2 regions of the Pokkaliibacter sp. MBI-7 genome follow, and region 1 is predicted to be linked to the other one. Evidence: riboswitches for the same ligand, from Rfam matches in the RefSeq annotation. Region 1 holds a riboswitch; the other holds the start of a gene.
The links. Region 1 has a riboswitch for thiamine pyrophosphate ahead of thiD (bifunctional hydroxymethylpyrimidine kinase/phosphomethylpyrimidine kinase). Riboswitches for the same ligand answer to the same signal wherever they lie in the genome.
Positions count from the first base shown of each region.

Region 2: another riboswitch for thiamine pyrophosphate. It lies ahead of thiB (thiamine ABC transporter substrate binding subunit); the one in region 1 lies ahead of thiD (bifunctional hydroxymethylpyrimidine kinase/phosphomethylpyrimidine kinase).

Region 1 is NZ_JARVTG010000001.1:1,033,476-1,041,119, reverse strand. It holds gene QCD60_RS04605 (aminodeoxychorismate/anthranilate synthase component II) at 57-635, shown strand; gene trpD (anthranilate phosphoribosyltransferase) at 647-1,672, shown strand; gene trpC (indole-3-glycerol phosphate synthase TrpC) at 1,739-2,539, shown strand; gene QCD60_RS04590 (OsmC family protein) at 2,681-3,100, shown strand; gene QCD60_RS04585 (MFS transporter) at 3,254-4,459, opposite strand; TPP riboswitch at 4,697-4,790, shown strand; gene thiD (bifunctional hydroxymethylpyrimidine kinase/phosphomethylpyrimidine kinase) at 5,019-5,936, shown strand; gene thiC (phosphomethylpyrimidine synthase ThiC) at 6,021-7,644, shown strand, end outside.
Region 2 is NZ_JARVTG010000001.1:3,834,474-3,842,117, reverse strand. It holds gene QCD60_RS16960 (EAL domain-containing protein) at 1-159, opposite strand, end outside; gene QCD60_RS16955 (SIS domain-containing protein) at 629-1,189, shown strand; gene QCD60_RS16950 (hypothetical protein) at 1,427-1,828, opposite strand; gene QCD60_RS16945 (ATP-binding cassette domain-containing protein) at 1,966-2,553, opposite strand; gene thiP (thiamine/thiamine pyrophosphate ABC transporter permease) at 2,672-4,303, opposite strand; gene thiB (thiamine ABC transporter substrate binding subunit) at 4,326-5,327, opposite strand; TPP riboswitch at 5,375-5,489, opposite strand; gene QCD60_RS16930 (PilT/PilU family type 4a pilus ATPase) at 5,620-6,750, shown strand; gene rfaH (transcription/translation regulatory transformer protein RfaH) at 7,525-7,644, shown strand, end outside.

The DNA of each region.
Region 1 (7,644 bases):
TCAACAGCAACGGCTGTAGATCGTAAGCAGTAACGAGTTGGCTGGTCGGATTTGCCATGATTTTGATGATTGATAACTACGACTCCTTCACCTACAACCTGGTGCAGTATTTGGGGGAGCTGGGAGCCGAAGTGAAGGTGGCGCGCAATGACGCCATCAGCATCGCCGAGATTGAAGCCATGGCACCAGACCAGCTGATGATTTCCCCCGGCCCTTGCACCCCTAATGAAGCGGGTATCTCCCTCGAAGCCATTCGCTACTTTGCTGGCCGTCTTCCTGTGCTGGGCGTGTGCCTGGGGCACCAGAGCATTGGCCAGGTGTTTGGTGGTCAGGTCATCCGCGCCGGTCAGGTTATGCATGGCAAGACCTCACCGGTGCATCATCACCATCTGGGCGTGTTTGCCGGGCTCAGTAATCCGCTGCGCTGCACTCGTTATCATTCTCTGGTGATCGACAAGCACAGCTTGCCCGATTGTCTGGAGGTGACCGCCTGGACTGAACTGCCGGACGGTCAGATGGAAGAAATTATGGGTGTTCGCCATAAACAGCTGGACGTCGAGGGGGTACAATTCCATCCCGAGTCCATCATGACTGAACAGGGCCATGCACTGTTGGCCAACTTTCTGAAGCGTTGAGAGGCCCCGCCATGAATATGCAGCAAGCCATCCGTCTGGTGATGGACAAACAGGACTTTACCACCGAGCAGATGCAGGAGCTGATGGCCCTGATCATGACCGGTGAGGCGACCCACGCACAGATTGGTGGCTTCCTGGTGGGGTTGAGCATGAAAGGGGAAACGGTGGGGGAGATTGCTGGTGCCGCCATGACCATGCGCAGTCTGGCCACCCAGGTCCATGTTGAAGGGCCGCACTTGATCGATACCTGCGGTACCGGTGGCGATGGCGCCCATATCTTCAACGTATCCACGGCCAGTTCTTTTGTCGTTGCCGCCGCTGGTGGCAAGGTCGCCAAGCATGGTAACCGTGCGGCTTCCTCTTCCAGTGGTAGTGCCGACGTACTGGAGGCCGCTGGCCTCAATCTGGCACTGCGCCCTGAGCAGGTGGTGGAGTGCATCGACAAACTGGGCGTAGGCTTTATGTTTGCCCCGGCTCACCACAGCGCCATGAAGCATGCCATTGGCCCGCGTCGGGAAATGGGTGTGCGTACCATCTTCAATTTGCTCGGCCCCTTGACCAATCCGGCACTGACCCCAAATCAGGTGTTGGGTGTGTTCAGCCATCGCTGGTTGCGCCCCATGGCTGAAGTGCTGAAGCAGCTGGGTTCCAGTCATGTGCTGGTGGTGCATGCTGCCGATGGTCTGGATGAAATCAGCGTGGCCTCCGATACCTTTGTCGCCGAACTGCGTGATGGCGAGGTGTTCGAGTACCAGATTCGCCCGGAGCAGTTTGGAATTGCCCGCAGTCCGCTGAATGAGCTGGCGGTAGATAATCCACAGGCCAGTCTGGCACTTGTGAAAGCTGCACTGGCAGGCGAGGGTGGCAGTGCCACCGATATCGTGCGTCTTAATGCTGGCGCCGCTATTTACGCCGCCGATCTGGTTGACAGCCTGCAGGCCGGTATCGACAAGGCCACCGATGTGATCGCCAGCGGTGCCGCTCTGGCCAAGCTGGAAGAGTTAGCAAAATTCAGTCAGTCCCTGGCAGGGAAATAATGACGTGCCCTTGTGCTGTTGAGGCCGATGCCCGGCACAAGGTTGATGTCAGTAGGAGAAAGATTAATGAGTAGTTGTGCCCCCACCGTCCTGCGCCGCATTCTCAACCGTAAAGCCGAAGAAGTGGCCGAGCGCAGCCGCTCGGTCTCCATCGCTGATCTGGAAGCCATGGCCCGTGAGCAGTCGGCTCCGCGTGGTTTTCACGCCAGCATGCAGGCGCGGATTGCCAAGGGCGATCCTGCGGTGATTGCCGAGGTGAAGAAGGCGTCTCCCAGCAAGGGTCTGCTGCGTGCTGATTTTGATCCTGTGGCCATTGCGCAGTCTTATGAACAAGGCGGTGCTGCCTGTCTGTCCGTGCTGACCGACCGTGATTTCTTTCAGGGCCATGAGGACTATCTGAAAGCTGCTCATGGTGCTTGCAGTCTGCCGGTGATTCGCAAGGATTTCCTGATGGACCCGTACCACATCACCGAAGCTCGTGCTATTAGCGCGGATTGCGTGCTGCTGATCGTCGCGGCACTGGAGTTCAGTCTGATGCGTGATCTGCATGATCAGGCCCGTGATCTGGGCATGGATGTGCTGGTCGAAGTGCACGACGAGGTTGAGCTTGAACAGGCATTGCAACTGAGCACGCCGCTACTGGGTATCAACAACCGCAACCTGCATACCTTTGAAGTCAGTCTGGATAATACCTATCGCCTGCTGGCACAGATTCCGGCGGACAAGCTGGTGGTCACCGAGAGTGGCATTCACAGCCGCGAAGATGTGGTCGCCATGCGCGAGCATGATGTACATGCCTTCCTGGTCGGCGAAGCTTTCATGCGCGCAGCGGAGCCCGGTGAGCAGCTGCGGTCACTGTTCTTTTAAGTGCATGTGCTCTGAGACAGTGAACAGAATCTGAAGTTTCTACCCCGGGTTTCCCGGTACTGCCTGTTGCTGTGCTTGCCGTGAGCCAGCAGGAAGCCAGGGGGACAACGCTTTACCCTTTGAGTGCTTTTAGGAGTTGAAATGAAATCGGTGGTGAAATGGCAAGGTAAAGTTCACTTTGTCGCAGAGACCGATAGCGGTCACCAGATCAATATTGATGGTGCACCTTCTATCGGTGGAGAAAACAAGGGCGCACGCCCGATGGAGCTGATTCTGGCAGGTCTGGGTGGATGCTCATCCATCGATGTCATCACCATGCTGCAGAAGTCGCGTCAGGACGTGACGGACTGCCGCGTTGAGATTGCAGCGGAACGTGCTGATGCGGTGCCGGCAGTGTTTACCAAAATCAATATGCACTTTGTGGTCACCGGCCGTGGTCTGAAGGAGTCCCACGTCAAACGTGCGGTGTCGCTGTCAGCAGAGAAATATTGCTCAGTGTCGATCATGCTGAGCAATGGTGATGTGGAAATTACCCACAGCCACGAAATTATCGAAGCCTGAGAGACATTAACCCTCTCTTTGCTGACGCTACTCACTCTGCGCTGCAGATACTCATTAGCAACAACGCCCCGCTGGTCGGGGCGTTGTTGTTTCTTCTTCCCGGTATTTCATCTGCCCGGAATATATTGCGTCCGTCTGCTAAAACGCTGGCCGTCAGGCCGCGCCGGGCTGTGCATGGGCTGTTACCGGCCGGTCATCCACTGGCAGATGGATCACCATGGCCATCAGTCCAAGAGCGATGGAGATCCCCCACATCAGATCAAAGCTGCCTGTCATATCCATCAGCGTGCCGCCCAGCCAGGCACCAAAGAAAGCACCAATCTGATGCGACAGCATGACCACACCAAACAGAGTCGCCATATAGGTCGAGCCAAAAATCTGTGCCAGCGTGCCGGTGGTGAGCGGCACGGTAGAAAGCCACAGAAAACCGATGGCGGCTGTGAACATCAGCACTACCACCGGCGTTTTCGGCGCCATCCAGAACAGCAGGATGACCAGTGCCCGCAGGCCATAGATCGCTGACAATAACCACTTCGGACGGTAACGTGCACCGAGGAAACCTGCCGTCAGCGAGCCAAAGATATTGAACAGGCCAATCATGGCCAGACCGTGAGCCGAGACTTCACTGGACATACCACAGAGGCTGATATAGGTCGGCAGATGGGTAGCGATAAAGGCAACATGGAAGCCACAGACAAAAAAGCCCAGATTGAGCAGCCAGTAACCTTTGTGTTCACCCGCCTGCTGCACCGCCTGACGCAGCGACATGCCGGCCGCAGGTTGTGCCGGACGGCCCTTCAGCTGCGTGGCGCAGGGAAGAATCAGCAGCGCCATCAGTGCCACCAGCAACAGCGCTTCCTGCCAGCCAAAATGGCGGTTCAGGCTGTCCATGATGGGAGCCATCAGAAACTGACCCACTGATCCCCCGGCGGAGGCCAGACCCAGTGCCCGTGAGCGTTGCTCTGGAGGAAACGCGCGGCCTACCGCGCTGAGCACCAGTGGGAAGGTCGTTGCACCGACACCCAGACCGAGAATCAGACCCAGATTGAGGTTCAGTTGCCAGGCGGTAGTAACGTAGGTGGTCAGCACCAGCCCGCCGGCATAAATCAGCGCCCCCAGCGCCAGTACCCGCGCAGTCCCGAAGCGATCAGCCAGCATGCCTGCCAGTGGCGACGCCACACCCCAGATCAGATTTTGGATGGCAAAGGCCAGACCCATGGCTGACAGGCTGAGGGTGGGCATGGTCAGCATATCGGGGATCAGCAGACTCATGGTCTGCCGGATGCCCAGGTTCAACGCCAGAATCAGACTGCCTGCGGCCAGCACCAGCCAGGGCAGTCGGGAGGAAGAAGTAGACATGGGGCAGGACTCCCAGATGGGCCTTCAAGTCGGACTGAACACTATAGGAGACGCAGCTCAGCGCTGCCAATGAGCAAAATTGCTGACTTGCATCATCAGACGTAATAGCAGCGGCACGCATCGTGCTGATGGGGTGTCGAACGGTGCGGATGAGTGATGGTTTTTTATTCAGGCTTGAACTGCCTGAATAAGCTCTTTACACTGCCTGCCCTATAGCGACCGCCTGCTGGGCGCGTCAATTACTTGTCGGGGTGCCGTGAACAACGGCTGAGATGATACCCGTGAACCTGATCCAGTTCGTACTGGCGTAGGAAACAAGCAAGTCTGGTGCAAGTGAGTGGCCAACTCCGGGTGTCTGCTGATACCTCATCCCGCACCGGCTCCTGTTCTCCCTCCTGAGTATTGAAACTGCTGATCAGACTGGTCGGCAGTCGTGTCTGCATGTACCGGTTCTGATAGTGGTTTTTACGCTCGGGGACGATGTCAGCCATTGGGTTTTGTACGCGGGTCTTCTACCTCTTTACCAGCGACGGCTGGAAAGGCAACAAGGTGAGGCCTGGTGACCACTTCTTCTCTTTCGACTTCGGACAGCCCGATATCTCCTGCCGCGCAGGAGAGTCATCGTCATCACATCGCGCAGGCCCTGACCATCGCAGGCTCGGATTCAGGTGGTGGGGCAGGCATTCAGGCTGATCTTAAGACGTTCTCTGCGCTCGGTGTGTACGGTGCGTCGGTCATTTCAGGCCTGACGGCACAGAATACGCAGGGCGTACACGGGCTGTTTGAAGTCAGTGCCGACTTTGTCCGTCAGCAGCTGCAGGTTGTGCTTGATGATTTGCGCATCGCGGCCTGCAAGACCGGGATGCTGGCAAGGGCTGACATCATTGCCGCGGTGGCTGATGAATTGCGTGGCCGGGCCATATCTCTGGTAGTGGATCCGGTAATGATTGCTAAAAGTGGTCATGCCCTGCTGGCGCCTGAAGCCATCGATAACCTCTGCCGCCTGTTGCTGCCGCTTGCCACGCTGGTCACTCCCAACCTGCCCGAAGCGGCTGCCATGACAGGCCTGCCCGAAGCCGTTGACGAGGCCGGCATGCAGCGTCTGGGCGAACGTCTGCTGGCCATGGGGGCTAAGGGCGTGCTGATTAAAGGCGGGCATCTGCCCGGCGACTGCGATGCGGTGGACTGGCTGTTCACTCCGTCACAGTCCTGTCGTCTGGTCAGCCCTCGTATCGCGACCCGCCATACTCATGGCACCGGCTGCACCCTGTCTGCTGCCATCACTGCGGGTCTGGCTTGTGGGTTGCCATTAGCAGAGGCGGTGACGCAGGCCAAGGCCTATCTGGATCATGCCCTGAGAGCTGCAGATCAGTTGCAGGTAGGCAACGGGCTGGGCCCGGTACATCATTTTCATCACTGGTGGTCAGAGGATTCTGCCGGCAGTGCTTCCATCACTATGACTGATAATCAACCCTAGCACCGCCGTGAGGATCCCAGGCCTCGCGCGCTGTTGCGCCGGGCACAGGATCTGGCCGAGAGAACAACAGAAAAGGACAGAGCCATGCTTGAACATCATCTGAGTCAGCGCGCCAAGGTCGACGATGCGGCCGTGCAGCCGTTTCCCGCTTCACAAAAAATCTATATTCAGGGATCACGGGAAGACATCCGTGTACCGATGCGGGAAATAACTCTGACTCCCACACCTGCGCAGTTTGGTGCTGAAGAGAATCCACCGGTACGGGTATATGACACCTCTGGTCCTTACACTGATCCCGCGGTACAGATCGATGTCCGTAAGGGGCTGCCTCATCTGCGTGCCAACTGGATTGAAGAGCGTCAGGACACTGAGCTGCTGACCAGTCTGACATCGGAGTACGGTCGTCGTCGTGCCAATGATCCCAGTCTGGATGCACTGCGTTTTGAGCTGAAGCACCATCCCCGTCGTGCCAAAGCCGGTCAGAATGTCAGCCAGCTACACTATGCCCGCCGGGGCATCATTACGCCGGAAATGGAATTCATCGCTATTCGCGAAAATATGAAGCTGCAGCTGGCCAGAGAAAATGCCCTGCTGCAGACGCAGGCTCCCGGTCATTCCTGGGGTGCCAATATTCCACAGGACATCACCCCTGAGTTCGTGCGTGAGGAAGTGGCCCGTGGCCGCGCTGTTATTCCGGCCAATATCAATCACCCTGAGCTGGAGCCGATGATTATTGGCCGTAACTTTCTGGTGAAGATTAACGGCAATATCGGTAATTCGGCGGTCACCTCTTCCATTGAGGAAGAAGTGGAAAAAATGACCTGGGGCATTCGCTGGGGTGCGGATACCATCATGGATCTGTCGACGGGCAAGCACATTCATGAAACCCGCGAGTGGATTCTGCGTAACAGCCCGGTGCCCATCGGCACGGTGCCGATCTATCAGGCGCTGGAGAAGGTCGGTGGCATCGCCGAAGAGCTGACCTGGGAACTGTTCCGCGACACCCTGATCGAGCAGGCCGAGCAGGGCGTGGACTACTTCACCATTCATGCTGGTGTGCTACTGCGTTATGTACCGATGACGGCCAAACGGATGACCGGCATCGTATCTCGTGGTGGTTCCATCATGGCCAAGTGGTGTCTGGCACATCACAAGGAAAACTTCCTCTACACCCACTTTGAAGATATCTGCGAGATTATGAAGGCCTACGATGTGTCCTTCTCTCTGGGTGACGGCCTGCGTCCCGGTTCGGTCTACGATGCCAATGATGAGGCACAGTTTGCCGAGTTGCGTACCCTGGGTGAGCTGACCAAAATTGCCTGGAAGCACGACGTGCAGACTATCATCGAGGGGCCGGGTCATGTGCCGATGCACAAGATTCAGGAGAATATGACCGAGCAGCTGAAGCATTGTGATGAAGCACCGTTCTACACCCTTGGCCCACTGACCACTGACATTGCCCCTGGCTATGACCACATTACTTCAGGCATTGGCGCCGCGATGATCGGCTGGTATGGCTGTGCCATGTTGTGCTACGTCACGCCCAAGGAGCATCTGGGTCTGCCGAATAAAGACGATGTCAAAACCGGCATCATCACCTACAAGATTGCCGCCCATGCTGCCGATCTGGCCAAAGGCCATCCGGGCGCGCAAATTCGTGATAATGCGCTGTCCAAGGCGCGTTTTGAGTTCCGCTGGGATGATCAGT
Region 2 (7,644 bases), 2.8 Mb from region 1:
ACGGGCCATGGCGAACAGCTCGAGCGGCGAACAGGGTAAATTGCCATCCTGAGTGCGAATCAGTGCTTCCAGACCAACACAACGGCGATGAGCCAGCGAATAGATAGGCTGAAAGTGACTGCGCAGCTCAAAGTTGTGATATTGCCAAGTGTTATTCATTGCGTGTTTGCCAATTCGGGTGAGCCCCGGCTAATCAATATGTGGTAACTGCACACTAAGCCAACACCAGATCCCCCAGGCACGGAGGAGCCTGCCATTTGTTGGCCTGTCCAGATATAACCATCTGCCACCCTTTATCCACGATTCTGCATGCAATCCCAAGGCCATGAAAGGCTTGCCGTCCTCCGAGCATTCCTGCTGGACAGGCAGCCATATCCGCAACCTGCAGGCTTACTGACTCCCAGTCAGCCATGTACCTTTCAATACAGAAACAACCGATCGTCAGTAGGTAATATCTGCATCAGATTGGCGCACGCCTCCAGGCGAATGACCAAAATACGACAGACAACACATAACGCACAACAGCCCCCGTCTGGCTGTGACACCAGATGCTTTTTGCTAAACTACCGGGCCTTGCTGGTCGACAGGCTGGCGAACAGAAAGCCACTTTGCAGAAGCGGACCACGACATGTCATTTCTCAATACTTTACAGCGCCACATGGATGCAGTAAGCACTCTGGGTGATCTTGAGCCTGAACTGAACGCCATGGCCGACCGCGTTTATCAATGCGTCACCCAGAATGGCAAAGTGCTGTTTATGGGCAATGGTGGCAGTGCTGCCGACTGTCAGCATCTGGCAGCCGAATTCGTGGTGCGTTACAAAGCTGAACGCCGGCCACTGGCTTCTCTGGCATTGACAGTGGACACCTCCATTCTGACTGCCCATTCCAATGACTACGATTTCTCCAGTGTCTTTACCCGGCAGATTCAGGCACTTGCCCGCCCGGAAGATGTGATCATCGGTCTGTCAACATCTGGCAACAGTGCCAACGTCATCGATGGCATTCAGGCTGCGAAGGAGATGGGGTGCTATACCTACGCGTGGACGGGAGTCAGTGGTGGAAAACTGCTGGATATAGCCGACAGCACGTTACGCATGCCATCAACAGAAACGGCACGTATTCAGGAAGCTCATATGATTATTGGTCACTGGCTGTGCGAAGAAATGGATCGTCGTCTGGCTGACTGAGCCCCCCTTCGAGGAGGCACCTAACAGGTCGTTGAAAGGCTATCTGCGTTGCCGAATACCGCGTCAAAAACAGGCTCACAGCCGAAGGCTGAACGTGCTTTAGCACGGTCCCGAAGGGGCGAGCAAAGCGAGTCAAATGCTCATTGAGTTCACTAAACTCCGCTTTTTCGCCTGTTTCTTGTGCCCTCGGGGTATTTCCTTGTCTCGGCGGCCGCGATAACGTTTTTCAACAGCCTGCTAACGTTTATCTTGACTGGAGTGATGGGAAACCGGAAGTGCTGGGGATTTTCGTTCGGCACTTCCACACAGGCGCCGCACTACCATAATCCCTCCCACTGCCAGTGAGACGCCCAGCACATTGGCTGCCATATCGTAGTAGCTGAAAGCGCGATGAGGTAACAGCACCCCCTGCATGAACTCCGCGACTACACCTACCAGCACCATCAGCAGCCATAACCGCAGTGCGGCCCAGCGCAGCACCAGCGGTATCACCAGTGTCAGCAGGAAGAACGCCGAAGCATGGGCGTATTTGTCACCGTCAGCGATAGAGAAATGCCAGGGTCTGGGGCGAAAGTATGCGTAGGTGACGGCCAGCGACAACAGCAGAAAAACAACACGGATTAGCCAGGTTTTAAACATCGAATACCCTCAGCTGGGGAGCGATCCAAGAACGCGACTCACGCTCTTGCTCGCGAGGGCCAATCAATCGACTGCCGTTGACGTCACCCTGAGTATGGTTGCGGCGATTCTACTGCCAAACTTCCTGAATCTTTATTTCAGGATGCTACCAGCATGCCCTTTTCCAGACGCAGACGCTTATCCGCCAATGCGTCCAGGTCCTCACTGTCATGACTGACCAGCAGGACCGCGACACCCGCCGCACACTGCCGCTTTACGCCTGCCCACATTTGCTCTCGGGTATGAACATCCAGTCCGGTGAAAGGCTCATCCAGCAGCAGCAGAGGCTTCTGCCGTAACCAGGCTCTGGCCAGTGCTACACGCTGGCGCTGGCCACCCGAAAGCGCCCCCGGCAGGCGGTCCGCCATCCCTGCCAGACCAACATCATCCAACACCTGCTCAATATGCTGGCGTTGCACGCTATTCAACTTCAAGCCCGGATGCAGCCCCATACCGATATTGGCCCACAATGGCAGATGCTCGAACAGATTATGTTCCTGAAACACCGTAGTGACAGGCCTCTGCCAGGGGAGCAACGAATTCCAGCAGATCAACGAGCCGTCCGTCAGCCAGCCAATCTCTCCCGAGCTGGCAGAGAGAAATCCGGCGATCAGATTAAGCAACGTCGACTTGCCTGCACCGCTTGGCCCCTGCACCGCCAGACACTGACCAGCTATGAGGTTCATATCAAAGCAGTAATCTTGCTCAGGGTAGTCAAACGCAAGCTGCCGTAGCACCAACACTATTCACTGTCCTCAAACCGAGTGTCGCGCCTGCCAGGCAGCAGGCCGATGATCAACGTAATCACGGCGATGACCTTCCTCGCTCACTTCTATAGCCTCGCCGCCCAAGCCATTCCAGGAGCAAAAATATCATCAACATAGTGAGCAGCATCAGCAAAGCGCACCCTGCTGCCTCCCTCAACCGATAGCTACCCAGCAGCTGGTACAACAACAAAGGCAATGTAGGCTGCGACGGGCTGCCAAATAAAGCGACGACGGAGAAATCACCAAGGGAGTATGTCATTCCATACGCAAGGGCCAGCGCCATTGCAGGTTTGAGCCGTGGCCACAGCAACCAGCGCCATCGATACCAGCCCCGAACGTCCAGTGTATCTGCAAGCCGCCGGCTCGGCTCATCCAGACTGTTCAGAGGGCCACGCAGAACCTGCATCAAAAACGGCAGGCACATCAGGGTATTGGCAAACACCACCAGACTGTAGCCTTGCTCGGTCAGGGATACCCAGGGGCGAAGCAATACAAACCAGCCCGTACCCAGCACCATTGCAGGAATTAGCAACGTCAGGTGGCCACTGACCTCTGTCAACGCACTTATACGCTGATCTCCCCGACGGGCATAGCCCCCCGCAGCACTGAGCAGAAGCGTTGCGACTATCGTTGCCAACCCTCCCGCAACCAATGCCAGCTTGATACTCAACCACCAGGCAGCCCACAGTTCATGTCGCCCCAGCATCAACCAGATGCCTCCCAATCCGTTGAGCACCACGGCCAGCAATGGCGGTAGCAACAGTAGCCACAACATCCCAATCCAGCCGCTATCGACATAGCGGCTGCTGCCCAGACTGTCGGCACGAGGCCAATGTCGATAAAGCGTATAGGGAGTTAATGACGGCATCCCGCCCAGACGTCCCGAAACAACCCACAGCAAGGCGCAGATGAGCAGTTGCAGTATGGCCAGCAAGGCTGCACGACCAATATCCATATCGAAACGCAGCGCCTGATAGATAGCGACTTCAAGCGTAGTAGCACGAGGCCCGCCGCCTAACGTCATCACGATGACAAAGCTGGTAAAACACAGAGTGAAAACCAGCGCCAGTAATCGTGGCAATGCTCGTCGCACGACAGGCCACTCCAGCATCAGCCACACGCCTCGACTACTGAGGCCAAGCTGGGCAGCCAGACGCCAGTGCTGTGAAGGAATACGCTCCAGCTCCTGTAACAACAATCGCGCGCACAAAGGAAGATTGTAGAAAATATGCGCCAGCAGGATGCCACCCAGACCATAAAGATAGTTAGGAGGCTGCCAGCCCAGCCCAGAGAGTAGCTGCGGTAGCCATCCCTGACGCCCATGCACCGCGACCAGACCAAACACCACCACAATAGGGGGCAGCACCAGTGTCAGTTCCATTATCCTCAGCAGCAGCTTGCGCCCCGGCCAGGCAGGACGACGCAGCAAAGCTCGGGCCAGAGGTATTGCAAGCAACACAACCAACAAGGACGACAAGGTTGCCTGCCACAGACTGAAACGCACTATGCGCTGCAGATAGGCATCCTGCCACAGTGATGCCCATGGTAGCGCCGGTGACATCCATACCAGCGCCAGCATCGCCGACACAACGATCAGGATCAGCACTAGCGCCGCCACCATACCGGGCAGTGTGACCCAGCGCGGATGAGAAAATGGGGGATTGCTCACGTAGTGGTTGTCTTCAGCATCCTTAACGACTGGTTGCTTCCAGCCATTCGTCAACCCACGCTTTTTTGTCGCTGGCCACTTCGTCAGGGGTAAACAGCAAAGTCTTACCTGGGACGATCAGCTTGCCATAGGCATCGGGCAGCGCCTTGCCAATGTCCACGGCTGGATACATTACATTCCCCAGCGGCAGCTCCTGCTGGAATGCGGGTGTCAGCATAAAGGCCATGAACTGCTTTGCGAGATCAGCATGCTTGCTGGTCTTCAGGCGTGCGGCAACCTCAACCTGAAGATAGTGGCCTTCGCTGAAGTCAGCGGCCTGATATCGATCCGTCTTGTCCACAGCCATGTGATAAGCAGGCGAGGTACTATAGGACAACACCATGGGCGCTTCACCGTTCATGAACAGATTGAAGTAGGCATCACTCCACCCTTTGGTGACAGCCAGCGTTTTCTTGCTTAGCTTGGCCCAGGCCTCCGGGGCTTTATCGCCATAGACCTTCTTCACCCACATCAGCAAACCCAGACCAGGGGTACTGGTCCGTGGATCCTCAATAATGATCTTCAGATCATCTGGTGCGTCCACCAACGCCTGCAGGCTGGTGGGTGGATGAGGCAGTTTCTGGGTGTCGTAGACAAAAGCAAAGTAGCCCCAGTCAAAGGGCACAAAGATACCGTCATCCCACTTGACCGGTAACTTAAGTACAGAAAGATCAGTCTCGCTGGGGGCGAAAAGACCGGTTTTTGCAGCATCGGCCATGAGATTCATGTCCAGCCCCAGCACGACGTCTGCGGGAGTGGCTTCCCCCTCAAGACGCAGACGCTGCAGCATGCTGCCACCATCCTCCAACGCAACGAAGTTCAGTGTGCAACTGCATTGCTGTTCAAAGGCCGTCTTGACCTTGGGGCCAGGCCCCCAATCAGCGGTGAAGGAATCATAGGTGTAGACTGTCAGGGTCTCCCCTGCGGCAAACACCGGCAGACAGTTTGCCATTGCCATGCACAGTAAGACAGCTTTGATAGACATACGGGTATTCATGCCACATCTCCCAAAAATAAAAGAAGTGGCGCAGTAGCGGACTTGGACTCAAATCCCTGCGCCAGTATCATCTGGATCAGGTTCGACGGGTTAGTGACAGAAGATCACCTCTCAGCACCTGCATGCAGGTTGGCACCCCGTTGAGCCGAGGCGGCATAATACCTCAATCATATCGGTGGCGACAGGCAAGCACGCTGGTGATGGTTGAATGTATATTCGCACGACGAGATATGACCTGAAGGTCTGCGGCACTCAGAATCAATAAGGAAAAGGCTCCGCTATGGAACTTGTCGATTTACTACGCAAAATGGTCGATGACGACGGCTCAGACCTTTACCTGTCTCCAGGCGCGCCTCCAAGCGTCAAATTCAATGGTGTCCTCACTGCGATGGCCGATGCCGTCAGCCCTGATGAGGTTAAACAGCTACTTTTTGCGGTGATGTCTCAACCTCAAATTGACGAGTTCCAGTTGCAGCAGGAACTGAACTTTGCTTTGTCAGTCCCCGGAGTCGGCCGCTTCAGGGTCAACCTTTTTATTCAGCGTGGTCAGATTGGCGCGGTGATACGTAACATCAAGACCGTGATTCCTCAGTTTGACGAACTGGGTCTTCCACCTGTACTCCGCGAAGTCATCTTGGACAAACAAGGCCTGGTGCTGTTTGTCGGCTCCACTGGCTCCGGCAAATCAACCTCTCTGGCAGCACTTATCGATCACCGCAACAGTAATCACGCCGGTCATATCATCTCCATTGAGGATCCGATCGAATACCTGCACCGCCACAAGAAATCGATCATCAACCAGCGCGAAGTAGGCATGGATACCCATAGTTATGCCGAGGCGTTGAAGAATACACTGCGACAAGCGCCAGACCTCATCTTGATCGGCGAGATTCGTGACCGTGACACGATGGAATATGCGCTGGCCTTTGCCGAAACGGGTCACCTTACACTGTCGACGTTGCATGCCAATAACGCCAACCAGGCACTGGACCGCATTCTCAACTTCTTCCCTGAAGACCGCCACCGCCAGATTCAGCACGACCTTTCATTGAATATTCGCGCCTTCGTGTCACAGCGTCTGCTACCAACTGTTGATGGTAAACGCTGTGCAGCCTTCGAGATCCTGTTGCGAACCTCCAGTGTCAGCGAGCTGGTCAAGCGAGGAGAGATTGGTGAGCTGAAAGACATTATGGCCAAGTCCAACCACATCGGCATGATGACCTTCGACCAGTCCATCTTCAATCTGTTTAAGGAAGGCAAGATTACGGAAGAGACTGCCATGCGTAATGCTGATTCGCCAAACAACATGCGTCTGATGATCAAGTTTCTTAAAGACGGCCAGGGTATGGCGGATCGAAAAATGCCGGAGTTTAATTCAGGCGGCAAACCACCGGCATTTGAAGTGGAGTGATGATTTCTGCTCTTACGCTGCACGTGATGGAGCAAAGGCTCCAACATTTCGCCTTATCCTAGTGCAAACATGAACAAACCCTTTTTAGTCTGAGGTTTATCAGTTAGAGAGATATGGAATACAACATGACGAACAAGCTAATCATTTGCATCCATCCCTTACTGCCTGACCTATCCTCACTGTGGCAGCAATAAAAAGTCTCAGGCAACTCTTCAGAAAAAGCTCAGACACCGAAGAATGAAAGGGCAGCTGATCAGTTTCCTTTGATGATCATCTGATCAGTGTCAGCCCGTTAAGAACGTGACCATTTCTCATCAAGTAGTGCCATCAACGCACCCTACAGAAAACAAAATTTAGTCGATTTGTATCGCACAGCAGATACAGATTAATCATTTACAGCTCACCAGACACTCTACACAGCAAGTTGGCAAACAGCTTGCTAAGTACCTAGGTATAGCAAGCACTCACAGAGCAAGGCCAACAGGCATCAAGCGAGCACAAAAGACACAGACCTAAGCGCACTTTTTCAGCGCAGATTAGTGCACCATATCGAGACATAGAAAAACTCAAAGTGTAAAGATTTTGAAAAAAATTTGATTGGCCCCTGCCGTTTGAAAAGTTAAGCTCTCCGGGGTAACAACAATCACAGCTGGTGACGAGAGCATGACACTTCGTTACAATGCGCTCAGTCGGTACTGGGATAGTGTTATGGCCGTTGGCACATAAGCAAAGTTTCGGTTGTTCAGTAAGAACAACATCAGAGAATGGAAGCGTATGGAAGTTGCAGCGACCCGATGGTACCTCATCCAATGCAAGCCTCGAGAGAGCTTCAGAGCAGAACTCCACCTGCGTAATCAGGGCTATGAGTGCTTTCACCCGACCATAAAAGTCGAA